3 linked regions of the Paraglaciecola psychrophila 170 genome follow. The protein of the gene in region 2 interacts with the protein of the main gene of each other region in a pairwise test. Links are inferred from orthologs where the notes say so. Each region holds a gene or a part of one and is shown on either strand. Other genes may lie near its edges. The genes, in order: C427_RS21435, C427_RS15785 and bolA.

Region 1 (7,642 bases), 1.3 Mb from region 2 along the record:
CTTTTTTGGAGGAACAGAGGAGCAAGTTCAAGAAAGACCTTTTAAAGGACTTGGTTCTGGCGTCATTATTGATGCGAAGAATGGCTACGTGGTAACAAATAATCACGTGGTAGACAACGCTGACGAGATTATCGTTAAGCTAACTGATGGTCGCGAGTTTAAAGCAAAGAAATTAGGTGCCGATGACCAAAGTGATATTGCGTTACTAAAAATAGAGCCTGATGCATTGACTGCAATGCCTCTCGCTGATTCAGATGAGTTGAGAGTGGGCGATTTTGTTGTGGCTATTGGTAACCCTTTTGGTCTGAATCAAACAGTAACTTCGGGGATTGTCAGCGCGCTTGGTCGATCGGGTTTAAATATTGGTGGATATGAGAATTTTATTCAAACTGATGCGGCGATCAATCGTGGCAACTCAGGTGGAGCGTTAGTGAGTCTTCGCGGTGAATTAGTTGGGATTAATACTGCTATCTTTGGACCTAACGGCGGCAACGTAGGCATTGGTTTCGCCATACCAAGCAATATGATGAAAAGTTTAGTCGACCAGATTATAGAGTTTGGCGAAGTACGACGTGGTTTACTTGGTATCGGGGGCCAAGATATCGACTCTGACCTGGCCGATGCGATGAACTTAGATGTCAACCAAGGTGCATTTGTAACTGAAGTTTCGCCCGACTCAGCAGCAGAAAAAGGTGGTATTCAGGCCGGTGACATCATTACAGAAATTAATGACAGATCCGTATCGAGTTTCCAAGAGTTAAGAGCAAAAGTCGCCAGCAGAGGCGCAGGTGCTGAACTTGAATTAACAATATTACGTAAAGGCAAACGCGAAAGGATTAATGTTGTACTTGGTGATGCAACCCAAAATCTGGTGGTTGCCAAAGAAATTCACCCAGCTTTAGAGGGTGCAACTTTAACCAACGGTAAATCTGAACTAGGCGATAATGGGATAGTTATTTCAAATATTGAATCACGTTCTCCAGCGAGTCGGATTGGTTTACAAGATAGTGACGTAATAATCGGCATTAACCGAAAGAAGGTAGATAACATTGTTCAATTACGAACTGAACTAGAAGAGGCAAAAGGCGTCATTGCACTCAATGTTAAGCGCGGTATCTCTTCTTTGTATTTGGTGATCCGTTAATAAAAACTGATGATTGATAGCATCACTAAGTCTTAGTGATGCTATCAACTCACTGATTTCAATGTTATTATTAATATCACCTGAAGTAAAAAATATTTAATATTACCTGTGTTAAAATCCTTATCTTTTTTACTAAAATCTATTCTTATAGGCGTGATAATTTCTTCGATCATCCTATTGCTGGTCCCCGATTTACGTCAAGGTAGCGGTCTACCACTGACGTTATTCACTGAGCAAGAGAGCTCAAAAAAACTTAGCTTTAATCCAGCAGTCAACGCAGCAGGTCCCGCGGTAGTTAACATCTATAGTCAAAGCATCGAAAGGAGCGGCTATAATCGTCGACAACCAATTGAACGAACCAGCCTGGGTTCTGGAGTGATTATGACTTCGACTGGTTATATACTGACTTGTTATCATGTCATTGCAAATGCCAAGCTTATTTTGGTGGGATTACAAGATGGACGTCTCGAAGAAGCTCACATAATTGGTTACGATCCGATAACAGATTTAGCGGTACTCAATATATCAGTTGAAAATTTACACCCTGTTCCGCAACTAGATGATCCTAAAACTCTAGTTGGAGACGTAGTGTTAGCCTTGGGTAACCCCTACAACCTAGGACAAACAGTCACCAAAGGTATTGTTAGCCGGATTAGTAATAACGAGCTAAATAATTATTTCGATTATATTCAAACAGACGCAGCACTTAATGAGGGCAACTCTGGTGGAGCACTGGTAGACAGTGAAGGCTTTTTGATAGGCATCAACAATGCTAATTTCAAAACTCGTATCAGCCGGAGTCGAGTTGAATCAGTTGATGGCGTGTCTTTCGCCGTACCTTACAATCTAGCCAAGAAGGTCATGGGTGAGATTATCGCTACGGGTAAAGTTACTCGTGGAGCATTAGGGTTTGTAGGTCAACAATCTGGACCATCAAGCGCTGGGATTATGGTTACAGCTGTAGGTCAAGGAAGTCCAGCCGAACAGGGTGGTTTGCAGATTAGAGACCTTATATTGTCTGTAAATGACATTTCTGCCAATAGTATTCGCGATACATTAGATTACATTGCCGATACTGTGCCAGGTGACACTGTCACTTTTGAGGTGAACAGAGATGGCACAGTTCTGAAATTGGATATGCTAGTTGCAGAATTACAATAACGTTAATGGTTACTTGTTTAGTTATCCACTAACTCTTTTGATGTTGGCACCTAAACCATTTAACTTTGTCTCGATGTGTTCATAACCTCGGTCTAAGTGGTAAATACGATCTACTGTGGTTTCCCCTTCAGCAACCAGTCCTGCGATCACTAAACTTGCCGAAGCCCTCAGATCAGTTGCCATAACTTGAGCACCCTTTAAAGATGACTTGCCATTGCATATAGCGCTATTGGCTTGCAAAGAAATATTGGCACCCATTCGCTGTAATTCAGGTACATGCATAAAGCGATTTTCAAAAATATTTTCAGTCACCACACTTGTTCCTTCAGCCAAACAATTAAGCGCCACAAACTGCGCTTGCATATCAGTTGGAAATCCAGGATGAGGCGCCGTTTTAATATCAACACTAATAAGTTGTCTATCTGTCATATCCAACTCAATCCAATCATCACCAACAGTTAATTTGGCACCGGCCTTAGTCAATTTATCTAGTACTGCTTCGAGGGTCTTTGGCGCCGCTTGCTCACAACGGATCTTTCCACCCGTGACAGCAGCTGCGATTAAAAACGTGCCCGTTTCGATTCTGTCTGGCAATACTCGATAACGACACCCTGATAAAGATTCAACTCCCTGAATCACAATTTTATCAGTTCCCGCATTTGATACTTTAGCGCCCATCGCATTTAGGCATTGAGCCAAGTCAACAATTTCGGGCTCTTTAGCGGCATTTTCTAAAATGGTTTCACCTTGCGCCAAACACGCAGCCATCATTAAGTTTTCGGTGGCGCCAACGCTTACCACATCCATAAATATGTGAGCGCCACGTAATTTTCCATTCACAGACGCCCTGATGTAACCATTATCCACATCAATTTTGGCCCCCATTTGTTCAAGACCTTGAAGATGTAAATTCACTGGACGTGCGCCTATGGCACAACCACCGGGTAACGACACATTTGCCTGCCCAAACTTAGCTAGAAGTGGTCCCAACACCAGAATGGATGCGCGCATGGTTTTGACTAATTCGTAAGAAGCATTGAAGTTATCAATAGAACTAGGGTCAATTACCACCGATTGCCCATCTTGACGATAAGATTTAGCACCTAGCTCATTTAACAAAGATAGACTTGTGTGTATGTCTCTCAGCTCTGGAACATTATCGAAATAACATGTGGAGTCTGCAAGAATGCTTGACATTAGAATAGGCAATGCAGCATTTTTGGCACCTGAAATAGTTACAATCCCATTCAGCGGTGGGCAAGCTTCAATAATTAATTTGTCCATAGATACACTCTATTTGATATGGCTAAGATGAGGGGGAGTGATAGATACTATTGAGGAAGATTAAACATTTTTTCGCGTTTCCATTGGCTTTCAGTAAAAGTCTTAATAGAAACGGCATGCATACTACCTTCAGCAATTTTTGCGACTAAAGGTGCATATACAAACTGCTGTTTTTTGACCCGACTCATAGTTTCAAATTGATCACTCACGGCGATCACTTGAAAATGAGATCCATCACCACTTACATGCGCTTCAGCCAAGCTTAATGTTTCAAGCAAAAGAGCTTCGATTTGTTGATTATCCATTACATGTCCAGATGAGTAAAATAGGCAGCTATTGTACCGACAAAAAACTGTCTACGTCGCTTATTTTTGCAAGCTTTATCAGGCTTTTTGGGATACCTATTAGCTCAAAATGCACATTTTGTTGTTGATTACCTTTTAAAAAGTTCATCAACCAAGCTAACCCTGCAGTATCAGTGTGACTCACACCTGACATATCTAGGGTCGAGGAGCCTTGCTTGTTTGCTCTTTTTTCTAATGTTGCCAGTGCCACTGACCTTGGGATAGTGTTTCGGTTCAACTCACCTTTTAAAGTGAAATAACCTGTGGGTGACTCAATCACTTGCAATTTAGTCACTCACTTTCCTTTTTGTCTGTGTCAATGTTAATAGGTCTACTAATAGTATTATTCATTAAATCGATTACTTTTTGAATGCCATCCTGTCGCAATATAGATTGGAACTCACTCTGCTTGCTAGACAAAAGGCTTATACCTTCGGCAACCATATCGTAAGCTTTCCACTCATTAGTTTTTTTATTTTTACGTAATTTAAATGCTAAATTTATATCTGGACGACCGGGCTCTTTAACGACCGCTCTAACCGTCACCGTTCTCTCATCAGTCACTTCTCGAACTGGCTGAAATTCGACGTCCTGTCCATCATAATAGGCCATAGCCAGTGCATAAGTAGTAATTAAATATGAACGAAATACACTGATATATTCTGGAATTTTTTCTCTTGGTACTTTTTTATAATGCTTACCTAAAACCTTTAATGCGGAAAAATTATAATCCACATAAGGCAGCAATTCCTCTTCCATAACCGTTCGAAGAAGCTCAGGGTTTTGTTCTATAAGCTGACGTTCCTCCTTAATCCTGCTGAAAGTTTTGGTTGCTACATCTTCCAACATGACATAAGGATTTTGATCTTGCGCTGGTACTGCGCCGGAGCTAAAAATTAACAGTATACCCAGTAGTAGAAGTGCACATTTATTTATCACGTTATTTTCTCCAATCAACGGCATCAATTAACCGTCGTTGCTACTAAATAAAAATTGACCAATAAGGTCTTCTAATACTAAAGCTGATTTTGTGTCTTCTATGTAGTCACCCTCAGCCAAGTTTTCAATGCCATCAATTACAAAACCTGGTTGAAAACCAATATATTGCTCTCCTAATAAACCTGAGGTAAGTATAGATACCGAACTGGTTTCTGGAAACTGGTTAAATTCTGAGGAAATACTCATGGTCACCAATGGGGTGAAGTCGCTATTATTAAGCGTAATGTTGTCGACTCTGCCTACTGTTACCCCACCTACTTTGACTGCTGAGCGGACCTTTAACCCTCCGATGTTGTCAAACTTTGCATACAGTATGTATGTATCTTCACTGCTCGACATGCTTTGATTGGCGACTTTGAGTGCTAACATCAAACCTGCTGCTATCGTCAAAGCGACAAATACACCCACCAATAATTCCGATTTTCTAGATTTCATTCCCATTTCCTTTACTCAATTCCAAACATTAATGCAGTCAATATAAAATCTAGCCCAAGTACCGCTAACGAAGAAAATACCACTGTTTCTGTTGTTGCCTTACTTATACCTTCAGAGGTAGGTACAGAATCATACCCTTTAAAGGTGGCGATCCAGGTAATCACAAAAGCAAACACTATAGTCTTTATAATGCCGTTCACCACGTCCTTATTCCAATCCACCGTGGACTGCATGATAGACCAATAACTGCCAGTATCTACGCCTAACCAATCCACACCTACCAGATGCCCACCTAAAATGCCAACCGCACTAAAAATTAGCGCTAACATTGGCATCGAAATAATGCCTGCCCAAAGGCGCGGCGCAATTATTCTTCGAAGTGGATCAACCGCCATCATTTCTAAACTGCTGAGTTGTTCAGTCGCTTTCATTAAACCGATTTCAGCTGTGAGTGCCGAACCTGCGCGTCCCGCAAACAATAAAGCGGTGACCACTGGACCTAATTCTCTAAGCAATGATAAGGCGACCATCGGCCCTAAGCTGCCTTCAGCACCATAGCTAACTAAAATGGTGTAGCCTTGCAGCGCCATTACCATGCCAATAAACAAACCTGAAACCACTACAATAAGCAGTGACTGAACACCGACTACATGTATTTGTTTGATAATCAGTGGGATCATCTTTAAAGGTTGAGGTTTGGCAATAATAGCGCCAAACAACATATATGTGGCTCGACCGAACATTTCTAAGCGGTTAAGTGTGTATTCCCCTAAATTTACTAACCAATTCATGATGTCCTACCCAAAAAAGCTTCAGCCGTATTTGTCGCAGGATAATGAAAAGGAACAGGACCGTCTGCTTGCCCCTGTAAAAACTGTTGCACTAGTGGCGAATCACTGTTTTTGATTTGTTCAGGAGTACCGCTGCCGATAACTCTTTGTTCTGCCAAAATATAAATATAATCTGCAATAGTTAATACTTCAGTCACATCATGAGTCACAACAACACTGGTTAATTGCAAGGCATCGTTTAAAGCTTTGATCAATTTTACTAAGACCCCCATTGAAATAGGATCCTGCCCTCCGAATGGCTCGTCATACATAATCAACTCTGGATCCAAAGCAATCGCTCTTGCGAGTGCTGCTCTGCGTGCCATGCCTCCGGATAATTCAGCAGGCATCAATTCTGCCGCACCTCTTAAACCCACCGCTTGTAATTTGAGCATGACCAATGTGTGAATAACGGATTCGGATAATTTTGTATGCTCCCGTAACGGGAAAGCGATATTGTCAAACACCGACATGTCGGTAAATAATGCACCACTTTGAAATAACATACTCATTTGTCTGCGCACTTCAAATAGGCGGTTGCGACGCATCCCTGGAATAGACTCCCCCTTAAATTTAATATCACCTTTATCAGGCACCAATTGGCCGCCTATCAACCGCAACATAGTGGTTTTTCCAATGCCACTGGGGCCCATAATAGCGGTGGTCTTACCTTTTTTAATTTGTAGTGAAATATCGTCGTAAATAATTCGACCACTACGGCTAAAGGTTAGATTGTTGATTTCAATCAAATTTTCCATTCAGATACAAACATTCCATTTTAGTTAATCGTGCGAAGTATAAAACACCCAGAAATAAAGTGTGTATTGTATTAGTTTTCTGCATAAAATAACAAAGTCAAAAAGTAACAAGTTATATTTCATTTAATACAACTATCGCTGAATATCAGCTTAACACTCATCATCGATGTTAGTTTATTGGTGCATTTTCAGGCTGTCATTTCTAGTCAGAATAAATCAAATATATTATACACACTTGCTTTCGTAACAGTTGGTACATATATCAACTTGTTATACGTATATATGTTGATCTAGACCCTTAGATTGGCAAAAGTATTGCGAAAATAATTTATTTTAACATTCATATGCAAAACCTTAGCTTTTTGCGACAATTGAATCCGATTATTTTTAACCCCTATAAAACTAGAAGTGAAACTTTGTGATTTTAGAAGCTTGTTATTTCCTGATTTGGCTTATTATTTTGAGCTGGGGCGCAGATAGATTTGTCTTTGGCGCCTCAGTGCTAGCTAAAAACATAGGCGTATCGCCTATGATCATCGGCCTGACGATAGTTGCCATGGGTTCATCGGCTCCAGAAATTATGGTAGCAGCCACCGCATCATTCAATGGCAACACCGATACTGCAGTAGGTAACGCTCTTGGTTCAAATATTACTAACATCGCCTTAGTGTTAGGCTTGACCGCACT
Region 2 (5,522 bases):
AGTAAATGAATCATATTTCTCTGCCATAGAGCAGCCCCGCCCTGTTAACTCAAATAGGAACCGACTTAATTTCACACTGTATTTAATGCTGCCACATACGTCGTTTTCATCTGACACTGTGCATATTTGATATGCGATGTCGTAGCCAATGGGTATAGCTGCCCGTCTTTTAGAAATGGTTAATCCAAAAGACTTAAGGTGATTATTAACCCACATAAGGTATGTCGCGTGGTCATTGATGTTGCTAATAAGTAATGTTAAATAGTCAATAAACACTGGTGACTTATCGGGTGATACTCTACCGTCTTTTTCTTTGCTATTTAGTGGGACGAGACTTTTAAAACTATGCATTTGATGCCCTTACAATAAATACGAATGATCCGTTTGTGATCTCTGTAGATCTACCAACATTAATCAGACTAACTTTCATAAGGCACCTCCAGTCTTTTTGAGATGCGTATGCAAATGCGTTTGTTCACTAAGAAACGCGTCGATATCTGATGTCTTATATCGAACACAGCGACCAATCTTTAGATATGGGATTTGACAGGTTCCGGTGCTTCGCCAAACAGCCAAAGTGCCAATGGTGACACCAAGTTGCTCAGATACCTGCGTGGGGGTTAATAATGTATTTTGTGATCTTTTGGGATGCATAATGTTCGCTCTTGTTTATTCAAATTGAGCGGACATTGAAGGTGAATATAGTTAATTTTGTAAGATAGGTAGGTTAGGCCCTCTCTAATAAAAATCACAATATATTCAAAAATTTTTATATAAATCAAATGGATAACTGACCGTAGGTTATGATAGGAAAATTTAGTCTGATGGGTCGTACATAGTGAAAATATGGGTTATTTAAATTAAGAGTTCGGTGTACCACCATCATGGTTTAGATTGCATAGGGTCAAAATCCTATTTTTCATTTCGTTCGAAAAATTGTCTATGTCTATTCCCTCTTTGGAAAGACCATCTTTCATTGCCTCACCTTCCCAAATGCCCTTCAACAAATTTTTATACCCTTTTCGACTAGCCTTGAATTCTTCAAAAGTTGGTGACAACTTATATAATTGTATTGCTGCTCTAAGTGCATCTGGAGCTTCTTTAAACGGTTCTAACCATGTTTTTTGTTCAACCTCATCAATTAACTTTTGCTTTTCTAATCTGATTTTATTCCGCGCTTTAACTTTTGCAGTTTTGACTTTTTCCCGGGCTGCTTTTTCAAAACGTTTTTCTGCAGATTCATGAACTTCAATAACTTTATGATAGCTAGATATGTAATCTAATCCTAACTTAAGATCTTCAAGTACAGGTTCAAACTGTCGATTTGCATAAGCTTTCTTTTGTTTAGATTTAGGTAAATTAGAATAAGTGTTAAGTACTATTTCAATTGTTTTCTCCAATCCAATAACTTGATCTATAATGGAATACATTAATTCTACTTCAACATCATCATTATCCTGATTGTCATCGATGTTTGACGGCATATAATCAGGGGGATTAGATTTTGTATCAGAATTAGCGTTTGTTTGAGGATTGGTATCTATATCGGTTTTAGGCATTTATATTCCAAAATAAAGTAATTTAAGTAACTTCCCTTTCTATATTGCTGTAAACAATTCATTCGTATACATAGTTCTGTCGCTCGTTTCAAAGATGGTTTTGTTAAAATGCTAAGATTACCTAAATAGCTTCAGACTAGAAACGGTTTTATATATTTGATCAAAAGATTAGTAAGAGTTGAAATTTAAGTGATGACAAAATAAACAAAGCTGTTGCACATGTGTTGCACAAAGATAAATATACAAATTAAACACTTAAATATCAAATGCTTATGAAATTAAATGCTGAACAGGTGGGGATACCATTCAGTACAAATAAATAGCACTTCAATTTTTATCTACTTATTCATCCCCAAGTTACATCAAAATAAATATTTATAGAACTTTGTATTACGGTAGGAAAGACCTCCTAGGATATGTGGAATATTGCAGGATTATTGACCAAAACTAAAATAGGCAATCCAGCTTTGGGCGCCTGAAGTACATCGCTTAAAATCGACATTAAAGAAACGTTTAGGGCTTTTACACCTGTGTTGAACCAATTCAGAAGATAGAACTCATTCAGTCATAGACTCATCTTAAATTGATGTGCCCAATTCGCTCTGAAATGCGTATCTTGAGGTGGTTTGGGTATACATTGCTATGTATAATAAATTTATATTTACTTCAATAAAGAATGACATGGCGACTGACCCTTTAGATGACATGCCGAAAATCAGGTTAGAAAAAGATGATTTGGAGTCTTTTCATCGTACTAGAGCACAATCAACCAAAAAAAGCTTAAACAAAGGTAACTTGCCAGATGAGACACCTGCGACTTCAAGTTCCCCATCTTGGTTTGCTATTTTGTTTTTACTTGTCGTTATTGTTGCCGCAGCTGGTTATTGGTCGGCTCAACAATATAAAGTATTACAACAGTCACAAAACCGTATCGCTGAACTAGAGAGCCGTTTGTCTGCAACAGGTGAGGACATGGATCAATCAGCTGCAGCTTTGCAAGTTAAGGTATCTGAATTAAGTGCAAGGACAGAAGATTTGTGGTCACAAATGGACAAACTGTGGGCCTCGGCTTGGCGACGTAACCAGAGTGAAATTGGCGAATTAAATAAAACCGTGATGTCGCTAAAAGCATCAACTGAGAAAAGCACAAAAAGCCTAGGCAATGAAACGGCTAATAACAATACAAGCATCGGCTTAGCTAAAGAACAACTGGAAAACCAAGCGAATTTGCTGAAACAATTAAATGATAAATTTGGCCAAGTTAATAATGTTGATGCCGACTTTGAACAGCAACTTGCTAGTTTGCGTGAAAAACTGATCTCAACTGCATTAGCAAATAATGATTTAACCAATCAAATTGATGACTTACGTCGAAGAGTAGTGGCTGCAGAAAAAAAGGCCAATCAAGTAGAAAACATGCTTACTGGGCCAACTTCATAGTAATTAAAGACAAAAAAATAGAGCGCTAAGGGCTCTATTTTTATATCTGGTGTTGGGTTTATTCAGCTGGAGTCTCACCGGCTCTTTTAGCCGCAGACTCTTTGATTAAAGTCTGTAACTCGCCTTGTTGGGTCATTTCCATAATGATGTCACAACCGCCAACTAACTCACCATCAACCCAAAGTTGCGGGAACGTTGGCCAATCTGCATATTTAGGTAACTCAGCCCGGATATCAGGATTTTGTAAAATATCAACATAAGCAAACTGCTCGCCACAAGACATCAGAGCTTGGGTGGCTTGAGCAGAAAAACCACAGTTAGGTAATTTAGGTGAGCCCTTCATATATAAAATTATGGGATTTTCTTCGATTTGTTGTTTAATTTTTTCAATAGTATCCATGTAACGGCTCTCATTTAAATTTTGATGATAAGGATCTGGTGATAAGTTTAACGTTTTCAACTAGTGATTAATACTCTACTGATCTTTTGTTAGATCGTTTTAGTAAATTACATACTAAGAATTAATTAATCTTACACTTGAAAAACATTATCAAGACGCAATATCTATACATATAGAATTTGTTTTAACAAATAACAAACCATTGCTCTTACATTATAATATAAAGTACTAGCATTTATCGGTTCTAAATTAAAATACACATCACCCTTTATGGAGAAATAAAATGGCTTTTGAATTACCAGCACTTCCTTATGAAAAGAACGCGCTAGAACCACATATCTCTGCTGAAACCTTGGAATACCATTATGGTAAGCACCATGCGACGTATGTCACTAAACTAAATGGTTTAGTTGAAGGCACTGACATGGCCAGTAAAAGCCTAGAAGATATTGTTAAGAATTCTGAAGGTGGCGTGTTTAACAATGCTGCACAGATATGGAATCACACGTTCTATTGGAACAGCTTAAGCCCGAATGGCGGCGGCGAACCCACGGGTGCTTTAGCTGAAGCTATAAACGCCAAATGGGGTTCTTTCGCAGACTTCAAAGCGGCCTTGAATGATAAAGCGGTTAACAACTTCGGTTCTAGCTGGACTTGGTTAGTTAAAACAGCTGACGGTAGCTTAGATATAGTTAACACTAGCAACGCAGCCACACCTTTGACTGATCATACCTTAACGCCTTTACTGACAGTTGATTTGTGGGAGCACGCTTACTACATTGATTACCGTAATGTACGTCCTAAGTACCTTGAAGGTTTCTGGGCATTAGCTAACTGGGATTTTGCTGCTGCAAACTTCGCCTAATAGCCAACTATCCAAAAAATAAATATCAGCCCTGTTAATCAGGGCTTTTTTTTGCTATTTTTCAGCAGACAATACCTATCAAAAGTAAATAATGTGAAATGAGGTTTTTATGTCAATGTCTAATATAATTTGTGGCATTGTTGTGGTGATGTCCATGCAAATGTCGCAACTGGCTTTTGCAAGTGGTAATGGCATAGTGGTATTCCAATCAGATTTTGGTTTAAGTGATCAGGCTGTATCAGCGATGCATGGTGTTGCATTGGGTGTAGATAAAAACCTTAAAGTAGAGGACTTAACTCACGATATTCCTGCCTATAATATTTGGGAGGGTGCATACCGTTTAGACGCAGTAGCCGACTTTTGGCCTGCAAATACAGTATTTGTGTCCGTCGTCGACCCAGGGGTGGGCAGTGATAGAAAGTCAGTGGTTTTAAAAACCAAAACTAATCATTATTTTGTTACTCCAGACAACGGTACTTTAACGCTAGTGGCTAAACGATTAGGTATTAGTGAGGTCAGAGAAATTGACGAAAAAGTCAATCGATTAAAAGGTAGTGAAGCATCTCACACTTTTCATGGCCGTGATGTTTATGCTTACACAGGCGCCCGTTTAGCAGCCAGCGCAATAAATTTTGAACAAGTAGGACCTAAGTTAGCGCCAGAGGTGCTAAGTATACCATTTGAAGCCGCACGTATTGATGCCAACTCGTTAATCGGCGGAATTCCCATCTTGGATCCCGCTTACGGCAATGTATGGACCAATATTCCTATGTCATTACTGTTGTCGCTCACAAAATCAAAAGATTATGCGAGTCTTTATACCCAACAGTTTCTAGTAACTGTGACACGAGGGGATAAATTTGTTTTATCCGAAACCATCAGTTTTGAACGTTCCTTTGCAGGTGTAAAAGAGGGACAACCGTTACTGTATGTCAATAGCTTAGAAAACTTGGCGTTAGCGCTGAATCAAGCTAACTTTGCAGCCGCATTCGATATTCAGGCAGGCGGTGAATGGCGAATTGAAATTGTACCTAAATAAAGAACTTCTATGACTGAACAACAAAACAACCCTCTTCATGGCCTAACCTTGCGAGTTATTCTAGAAACACTTGAAAAAGAACTTGGCTTTGAAAAAATGGGGCAACAGGTCAAGGTAAATTGTTTTACCAGTGAACCGTCTATTAAATCAAGCTTAAAGTTTCTCCGTAAAACGCCTTGGGCAAGAGAGAAAGTTGAGCAGCTCTATTTATACACCATT
Region 3 (7,649 bases), 3.2 Mb from region 2 along the record:
CATAGGTATATGCAGTAGTTTTACAATTGTCTGCCAACAAGTCTGCCTTGCCTAAAGCTTCTAACCATAATTCCCAATCTTCACCACCCATAACCTTAATAGTTTGTTGAATTTCATCTTCGTTAGCGGGGTCTAGTGCAATCTCATGAATGATGTTTTTATCGGTATCGTAGGTTTTTGTTGTGTATGCTTGGCCCACCGGTTTTAAAGTCGATTTGTATACTTCACCAGTTTCAGGATCCGTTCGTCTTGGTGACGCTAGGCTATAGATAACTAAGTCTACTTTGCCCATATCAGCTTTTAATGTATCGATAACCTGCTGCTTTAGCTCTTTTGAAAAGGCATCACCGTTTAAGGTTTTTGCATACAGCCCTGCTTCTGAGGCTTTAGCATGAAACCCCGCCGTATTATACCAGCCAGCCGTGCCTGTCTTACGTTCAGTAGGAGGCTTTTCAAAACACACACCTAAAGTGTTAGCACCTCCAGCAAATGCAGCAGTGATCCTAGAAGCCAGTCCATAACCAGTAGAACTACCAATAACCAATACGTTTTTAGGCGTATTGTTCAATGCTCCCTGGGCTTGAACATAATCAATTTGTTGTTGAACACTAGTGGCACATCCAATCGGATGCGCATTAGTACAGATAAAGCCACGAATTTTCGGCTTAACAATCATATAAAGTTCCTATTTAAAAATTATAAGGCATTGTAATGCTAGTCAACGTTTAAACACATCTGAACAGCTGGTACAGATACAATAACATAGCTATAAATGTGCTGATTATTAGTTATGGTCAGCACGATTTTTGTAATATTCAAACTCTGATATTTGGTGGTACTTCATCACCTTGGTTTGAAAATCTGCATAAGACTCATATACTTTTTTGAACATTGGGTCGGCGGCAGACTGTTCTTGCATTACCACAGCCGAGGCCTTTTTTAATGCTAACATCACATCTCTTGGAAGAGGACGCATATCAACACCATGTGTTTCTACTAAGGCTTGCATTGCCGCATTGTTCGCAGCAGTGTATTCATCCCACATATCTTGATTGACCGCACGGGTTGCCACTTCAATAATAGCCTGCAAGTCGTCTGGCAGTGCTTCGAATGCTTGTTTGTTGACCATGAATTCTAAGTTTGCGCTGGGTTCATGCCAGCCAGAGTAATAATAATATTTAGCCGCTTTGTATAAACCAAACGCTAAATCGTTATAGGGGCCGACCCACTCAGTGGCGTCAATCGCTCCAGATTGCAGTGAGGTAAAGAGTTCACCCCCAGTCAGTGCTACAGGAATGCCTCCGAGTTTTTTGAGCACTTCGCCACCTAATCCGGGAATGCGCATTTTTAAACCTTTTAAGTCTTCAACACTGTTAATTTCTTTTTTAAACCAACCCGCCATTTGTACCCCAGAATTACCACCAGCAAAAGGGATCAAATTAAACGGCTCATATACTTCGCGCCATAGCTCTAAGCCACCGCCGTAATGTAACCATGCATTCATTTCGGTAGCGTTCATACCAAAGGGTATCGCGGTGAAAATTTGTGATGCGGGTGCTTTACCTTTCCAGTAATAAGAGCCTGCATGACCCATTTCAGCGGCACCACTGGAAACGGTATCAAATACCTCAAATCCTGGCACCATTTGACCTGCACCAAATACTTTTACTTTCAGCCTGCCGCTAGACATACGTTCAACATATTTGGCAAAAGTTTCTGGACCTTTACCTAAGCCAGGAAAATTTTTTGGCCAGGATGTCACCAGTTTCCATTCATAAGTTTGCTGTTCTACTTGTTCGCTAGGAGCATGAGAAGATTGTTCTCCACAGGATGCCAACAAGATGCTGAAAGTAGCTAAAACAGATAATTGAAGCAATTTCATATATAGACTCTCGAAAGTATTATTAAAGTAAAGAAGGTAACCAAGTTACCAGATTTGGCCAAATTGCCAAACAGGCTAACAACAATAGTTGTATAAAAATAAAGGGGGCTACACCTCGGTAAATATCTGAGGTTTTCACTTCTGGCGGCGCTACACCTCGTAAATAAAATAAGGCAAATCCAAACGGTGGGGTTAGAAATGAGGTCTGTAAGTTAACCGCTATCATAATTCCAAGCCAAATTGGATCAACCCCCATAGCCAATAATACTGGGGCAACTAGAGGAACAACTACAAAGGTGATTTCGATAAAATCTAAAATAAAGCCAAGTAAAAATATCACCACCATCACCAATAAAACGGCAGAAAATACGCCACCAGGTAAGCTGGCAAATAATTCTTCAATTAATTCTTCACCACCAAAACCACGAAAAACCAGTGAGAAAATAGATGCGCCAATGAGTATTAAAAATACCATAGACGTGACTTTTGTCGTCGACATCATCACATCTTTCAATTTTTGTAGATTAAGTTTTTTGTTGATGAGCGCTAGCACCAATGCACCTGCTGCACCAACACCAGCTGCTTCAGTGGGAGTAGCAAAACCTCCCAAAATTGAGCCGAGCACCATAAAAATTAGCAATAGTGGAGGAAAAAGAGCAGCAAACAATGCACCAGCAGAAATAGGTGCTTGGTCACTTTGTTCGAGCGAAGGGTCTATCTGCCTGCTAGCAAACACTAAAACATATAAAAGATACATCGCTACTAATAAAAAACCGGGGACTAAGGCGCCTACAAACAAGTCACCCACTGACACAGAGCGTGGTGAAAATATACCCATGTTCAATTGTGCTTGCTGAAACGCACTAGATAAAACATCACCTAACAAAACCAAAGCTATCGATGGAGGGATGATTTGCCCCAACGTTCCTGTTGCGCATATTGCCCCACAAGCAAAAGACGGTGAATAGCCTTTTTTAAGCATCGTTGGCAGAGAAAGTAAGCCCATAGTGACGACTGTAGCACCAACTATGCCCGTACTGGCGGCTAATAACATGCCAACAAGCACCACCGATATAGCGAGCCCTGACTTTAATCTACCCAGTACTTGTTCCATGGCGAGTAGCAAATCTTCCGCGACTCGGGATTTCTCTAACATTATCCCCATAAAGACAAATAACGGCACGGCAATTAAGGTTTGGTTAGACACTATGCCAAACAAGCGGCTGGGTACTGCTTGTAAGTAAGAGGTGTCAAATACACCCAAAAAAGCACCTATGCCAGCAAAAATAAGAGCGGTGCCAGCCAATGAATAAGCAACGGGATACCCTAGTAACAACACCAAACATACGGCTAAAAACATCAATAGCGAGAGATATTCCATTACTTACCTGCAACGACTGATGATTGTTTATGAAGTGACAATTTTGCAACATTGCTTATCACTTCAGCTATTCCCTGAAGCAGCATAGTAAACGAAAATAACAAAATTAAGCTTTTTAACAGAAAGACTGCAGGAATACCCCCGGCTTCTTGAGAAGCCTCCATGACTCGCCAAGCCCGCATCACGTAATCGTAACTCACTATGAAGATAAAAATATTCACTGGCATTAATAAAAATAGGCTACCAAAGATATCTACTCTGGCTTGCTTTTTAGTACTGAAGCGGCGATAAAAAATATCGACTCTTACATGCTCATTGACGCGTAAAGTGTGTGCCGCGCCTAATAAAAAGACCATTCCATGCAGGTACATTACCGACTCTTGCATGGCTATCCACCCAAGATTAAATCCATATCTGAGCACTACAATTAGAAATGTCAGTAAAACCATAAACAACGTAAACCAACTGACCAATCGACATAACGCGTGATGAAACACATCGATTTTTTTCTGCCAAAAGGCAGCTTGGTGCCAAAAAATAGTGCGGTTTAACTGCATCGTTGTTTCTTATTGTTGCGAATGATAACTAAAGGCCATCTTTAAATAGCCTAATATTGGAGTCGTTTTTACCAAAAATAAACAACAAATGGAAGGGGGGCAGCGCAGAGACGCAAAAGCACCGTCTGATAGGTGTTTTGATTTACACTAAGCAATCAAGTTGGTTGCTTAGTTCCGCCTAAACAGTTGGGTGATGTTGGAAATTCTCCAAACAAATTTTTCCATTCCTCTTGAGTGTAAGTATGTAGAGCTAAAGCGTGGATGTCGTTTGCTAATTCTTCTTTTAGTACTGAATTAACCGCTCGGTGACGTTTGATTAGGCGCTCGCCACTGAATATAGGCGTCACGATAACCACTTTAAAATGGCTCTCCGATCCCACAGGAACATTATGCATAGAACTTTCATTAATGACTTCAAGGTGCTGAGGATTGAAGTGACTGAGTAACTTTTTTTCAATATTATTTTGAATCTTCATTTATTCTCCAAGCTAGAATCATCTTTTATTTTAATCACGGCAATTTTAGCTTTAAAAAGACAATACAACATATTGCTTTTGACTAATCCCGAGACTGTGAGCATAACTCATTGACTGTTGACGATATATTTTTTGTCAGCTTAACCTGAATTTTTATACGATTTAGTGCTAAAGATGCTCAGTTTTGTATATATCTGAAAGTAAGGTTGATCCTCTGTGCTAGCGTTTTCTTGGTTTTAGCTACGCTGTGTTGCCAATATTTTTGAGTATCGCCGCTCATTACCAATAGACTGCCATTGTGTAAAGGTAGCCTAACTTTGTTTTTTGTGACGTTGTGATAAAAGTCTAAATTGCGTTCTTCTCCAAAGCTTAGTGAGGCAATCACTGGTTGCTGACCTAGTTCAGGCTCATTATCTGCATGGCGGCCCATGCCATCTTGACCGTGACGATATAAATTTGCCAATACAGAATTGAAATGACTGTTGCTAGCGTTTTCACATTTTTGTTTAAGTGCAAGTAATAAAGAGTTCCATGGCAAAGGGCGCAAGCTTAAATTCGAATATTGATAACACGCATTTTTGTCGCCGTACCATGCTTGTAATCTTGGTACATCAAAGGTTTTTCCGTATAAAGTGATTCGTTCTTGGCGCCAGTCTAACGACTGATGTAATGCCTGCATTAAGATTGCCGATTCAGACGCAGCAATAAAATTAGGATAATATTTTAGGTCTGCATCTGGCATATCCAGCTGTATTGGCGTGTTATCATATTGTGATTCAAACAGTGACTGCTGCATAACCCATCAAATTTGGAAAGAAATGAACACCAGTTTAACGCTTTTAGATAGAAATTTGCAGTTAGTTAGGTATCCACAAGACCTACAACATCCAAGCTGGCAGGCATGGGATGCTGCCGATGAGTATATAATTGAATATGTCGAGCAAAATGTTCAAGGTTTACAACATCAATCTATTAGTATTTACAATGATGATTTTGGTGCCTTAGCTTGTTGGTTTGCTGATTTTAAACCTCTATGGGTGAGTGATTCTTACGTAGCTAAACAATCTTGTTTGGTTAATCTGCAGCAAAATAATATCCCAGTCGAGTCAGTAATATTTTACGATTCAGTTACATCAGTGGACTCACCAGCGGAACTGGTGTTACTCAAAATCCCTAAAACTACCGCTTTACTTGAACAACAATTGATAGATCTACAAGCAAGGGTTATCCCTTCAACGACCGTGATAGCAGCAGGCAAAGCGACATTCATACAGAAGTCGACCTTGGCCTTGTTCGAAAAGTATTTAGGGAGCACCACTACTTCATTGGCGAAGAAAAAAGCACGCTTGATTTTTTGCCAGCCTACAGGCTGTAAATCACACGCAAGCCCTTACCCAACTATTTGGTTTACTGATAAGCCCCGGTTTGAAATCAGTAATTTAGCTAACGTGTTCGCACGTCAGCAATTAGATATTGGCGCAAGGTTTATGCTCGAACATTTGTCAAAATTAGCTAATATGGATAGTAAAACAGTGATTGATTTGGGCTGTGGTAATGGTGTGTTGGGATTACATATCCTTAATCAAAATAAAAAACAAAAGTGGTGTTTGTTGACGAGTCATATATGGCGGTTGCCTCTGCCAAGCAAAATGTATTGGCTAACTTGCCTGAAAAAGAGTCAGGATCAGAGTTTATAGTGAATAACTGCTTGGATGACTTTTCTGAAAAATCTAAATTTTCTGAGGTAGACATAGTATTGTGTAATCCACCTTTTCACCAACAAAATGCCATAACTGATCATATTGCTTGGCAAATGTTTAAGGATGCCAAGTCGTTGCTTCAAAGTGGTGGGCAATTGTTTGTGGTGGGTAATCGCCATTTAGATTACCCAAGTAAATTAAAAAGACTGTTTGGCAATGTAACAACAGTTGCAACCAATCAAAAGTTCAGTATTTTGTCTGCTAGTAAACGTTAGGCTCTAGGAATATCAACATGTTAAGAACAATGTTTATCGCGATTTTTGTCAGCTTTTTTGTTAGCACCTCCACTTCTATCTTTGCAAAAGATAAAGATGATGGCTCAAATATTCAACCTGACAACTATTACCCTCGTGTGAAAATGGTCACCAGTATGGGGGATATCATCGTTGAATTAGACCGCTCCAGAGCACCTATTACCGTTAATAACTTCTTGCGTTATGTAGATAAACGCAGTTACGAAGACACTATTTTTCATCGTATTGTGCCTGACTTTGTTGTGCAAGGTGGCGGCTACGACACCCAATTTATTGAAAAACCAGCATTCGGAAAAATATTTAACGAGTCTGGCAATGGCTTAAAAAATGTAATGTACAACATCACCATGGCTAGACAGAAAGACCCACACTCTGCCACTCGCCAATTTTTCTTTAATATGAGTAATAACGACAGCTTGGACCCCGGTAGAGATTGGGGTTACACCGCATTTGGTTCAGTTGTTGAAGGTTATGAAGTGTTGGATAAAATGGTCGCAGTGAAAACAGATTTCGACCCTAAATATGGCTGGTCAGACGTGCCGGTAGAGCAGGTTATTCTGATAAAAGTGATGGTATTACCGCCCGTGTAGGAAAAGTGCCTTTTACAACTTTTTTGCGACATTCATACTAAACTTAATTAGATTAATAATTGTTAAACTAATATTAAAGCTAGCACCACTTCTAAAGATAGGTTTGATACTAGCAATTTAGTGTTTGAATAAACATCACGAGGAATAGAGTGGGATATTACGCTCTACTGGTATTGGTCGCTTTTTTGGTTATGTTATAGCGCTTTGTAAAACAGAGTTGATACGGGATAAAGAAAAAAAGAAAATGTTAAGGATTATTTATGACAGGCGCTCAAATACATATTTGGTGCCATTTGAAAGACTGATCCTGAGTAGTAGAGCCTGTTCCAGGGTTTTTGGCTGGTGGAGCGTAATCAGGACAACAAGATGAATGTGATTATTCTTCGAGTTTACCTGCAAAATCTTATATTGATGATTGGTGTAGTTATTCAACCAATGAGGTCACCATCAATTGGAATACCCCTTTAATTTATGTATTAGCGGGCTTGCATGCAATGCAGTAAATATAAATTAGCACACCTTCATTGCGATTTGGTAACCTCAATTTAAATGAAGTTATAACGTTCAACCATCTTTTTCTTGGCGATATTTCAATACTTGATGTTGTTCTAACAGTCGGTCAATTTGTTGATGTTGCTGTTGCGTAACTATCGCAGGTCTAGCATAAAGGCAGTTTTTGCGGTCATTTATCCAACCATGCTCCCAAAAGTGTGTGTGTTGGATAAACTCCGCAGCAAAATCGACGACAC

Evidence for each region.
Region 1: the proteins of C427_RS15785 (region 2) and C427_RS21435 interact in binary tests that used the Escherichia coli proteins (3 or more experiments, as listed by UniProt). The link is inferred for Paraglaciecola psychrophila 170 from one-to-one orthologs.
Region 3: the proteins of C427_RS15785 (region 2) and bolA interact in binary tests that used the Escherichia coli proteins (3 or more experiments, as listed by UniProt). The link is inferred for Paraglaciecola psychrophila 170 from one-to-one orthologs.

The regions. Positions count from the first base shown.
Region 1 is NC_020514.1:4,882,478-4,890,119, forward strand. The notes cover bases 2,266-5,120. They hold C427_RS21435 (BolA family protein), read right to left. Parts: upstream 3,895-5,120; coding sequence 3,637-3,894; downstream 2,266-3,636. Other genes in these bases: C427_RS21425 (trypsin-like peptidase domain-containing protein), read left to right, coding at 2,266-2,305; murA (UDP-N-acetylglucosamine 1-carboxyvinyltransferase), read right to left, coding at 2,327-3,589; C427_RS21440 (STAS domain-containing protein), read right to left, coding at 3,923-4,228; C427_RS21445 (MlaC/ttg2D family ABC transporter substrate-binding protein), read right to left, coding at 4,225-4,896; mlaD (outer membrane lipid asymmetry maintenance protein MlaD), read right to left, coding at 4,900-5,120. Outside these bases: C427_RS21420 (DegQ family serine endoprotease), read left to right, coding at 1-1,144; more of C427_RS21425, read left to right, coding at 1,253-2,265; more of mlaD, read right to left, coding at 5,121-5,367; lipid asymmetry maintenance ABC transporter permease subunit MlaE, read right to left, coding at 5,379-6,158; C427_RS21460 (ATP-binding cassette domain-containing protein), read right to left, coding at 6,155-6,955; C427_RS21465 (calcium/sodium antiporter), read left to right, coding at 7,374-7,642. UniProt on the Escherichia coli protein: Involved in cell resistance against acid stress.
Region 2 is NC_020514.1:3,600,700-3,606,221, forward strand. Bases 1,729-4,477 are described here. They hold C427_RS15785 (Grx4 family monothiol glutaredoxin), read right to left. Parts: upstream 3,400-4,477; coding sequence 3,058-3,399; downstream 1,729-3,057. Other genes in these bases: C427_RS15780 (hypothetical protein), read left to right, coding at 2,202-2,999; C427_RS15790 (Fe-Mn family superoxide dismutase), read left to right, coding at 3,683-4,264; C427_RS15795 (SAM hydrolase/SAM-dependent halogenase family protein), read left to right, coding at 4,380-4,477. Also shown: C427_RS15765 (replication initiation factor domain-containing protein), read right to left, coding at 1-351; C427_RS15770 (helix-turn-helix domain-containing protein), read right to left, coding at 427-654; C427_RS15775 (BAR domain-containing protein), read right to left, coding at 861-1,559; more of C427_RS15795, read left to right, coding at 4,478-5,303; C427_RS15800 (VF530 family protein), read left to right, coding at 5,313-5,522. UniProt on the Escherichia coli protein: Monothiol glutaredoxin involved in the biogenesis of iron-sulfur clusters.
Region 3 is NC_020514.1:448,332-455,980, forward strand. What follows is about bases 2,637-5,498. They hold bolA (transcriptional regulator BolA), read right to left. Parts: upstream 4,297-5,498; coding sequence 3,976-4,296; downstream 2,637-3,975. Other genes in these bases: C427_RS01920 (TRAP transporter large permease), read right to left, coding at 2,637-3,263; C427_RS01925 (TRAP transporter small permease subunit), read right to left, coding at 3,263-3,820; C427_RS01935 (alpha-ketoglutarate-dependent dioxygenase AlkB family protein), read right to left, coding at 4,475-5,092. Also shown: enoyl-ACP reductase FabV, read right to left, coding at 1-676; C427_RS01915 (TRAP transporter substrate-binding protein), read right to left, coding at 785-1,882; more of C427_RS01920, read right to left, coding at 1,905-2,636; C427_RS01945 (peptidylprolyl isomerase), read left to right, coding at 6,289-6,900; C427_RS01950 (hypothetical protein), read right to left, coding at 7,465-7,649. UniProt on the Escherichia coli protein: Transcriptional regulator that plays an important role in general stress response. Has many effects on cell morphology, cell growth and cell division. Acts by regulating the transcription of many genes, including dacA (PBP-5), dacC (PBP-6), ampC and mreB.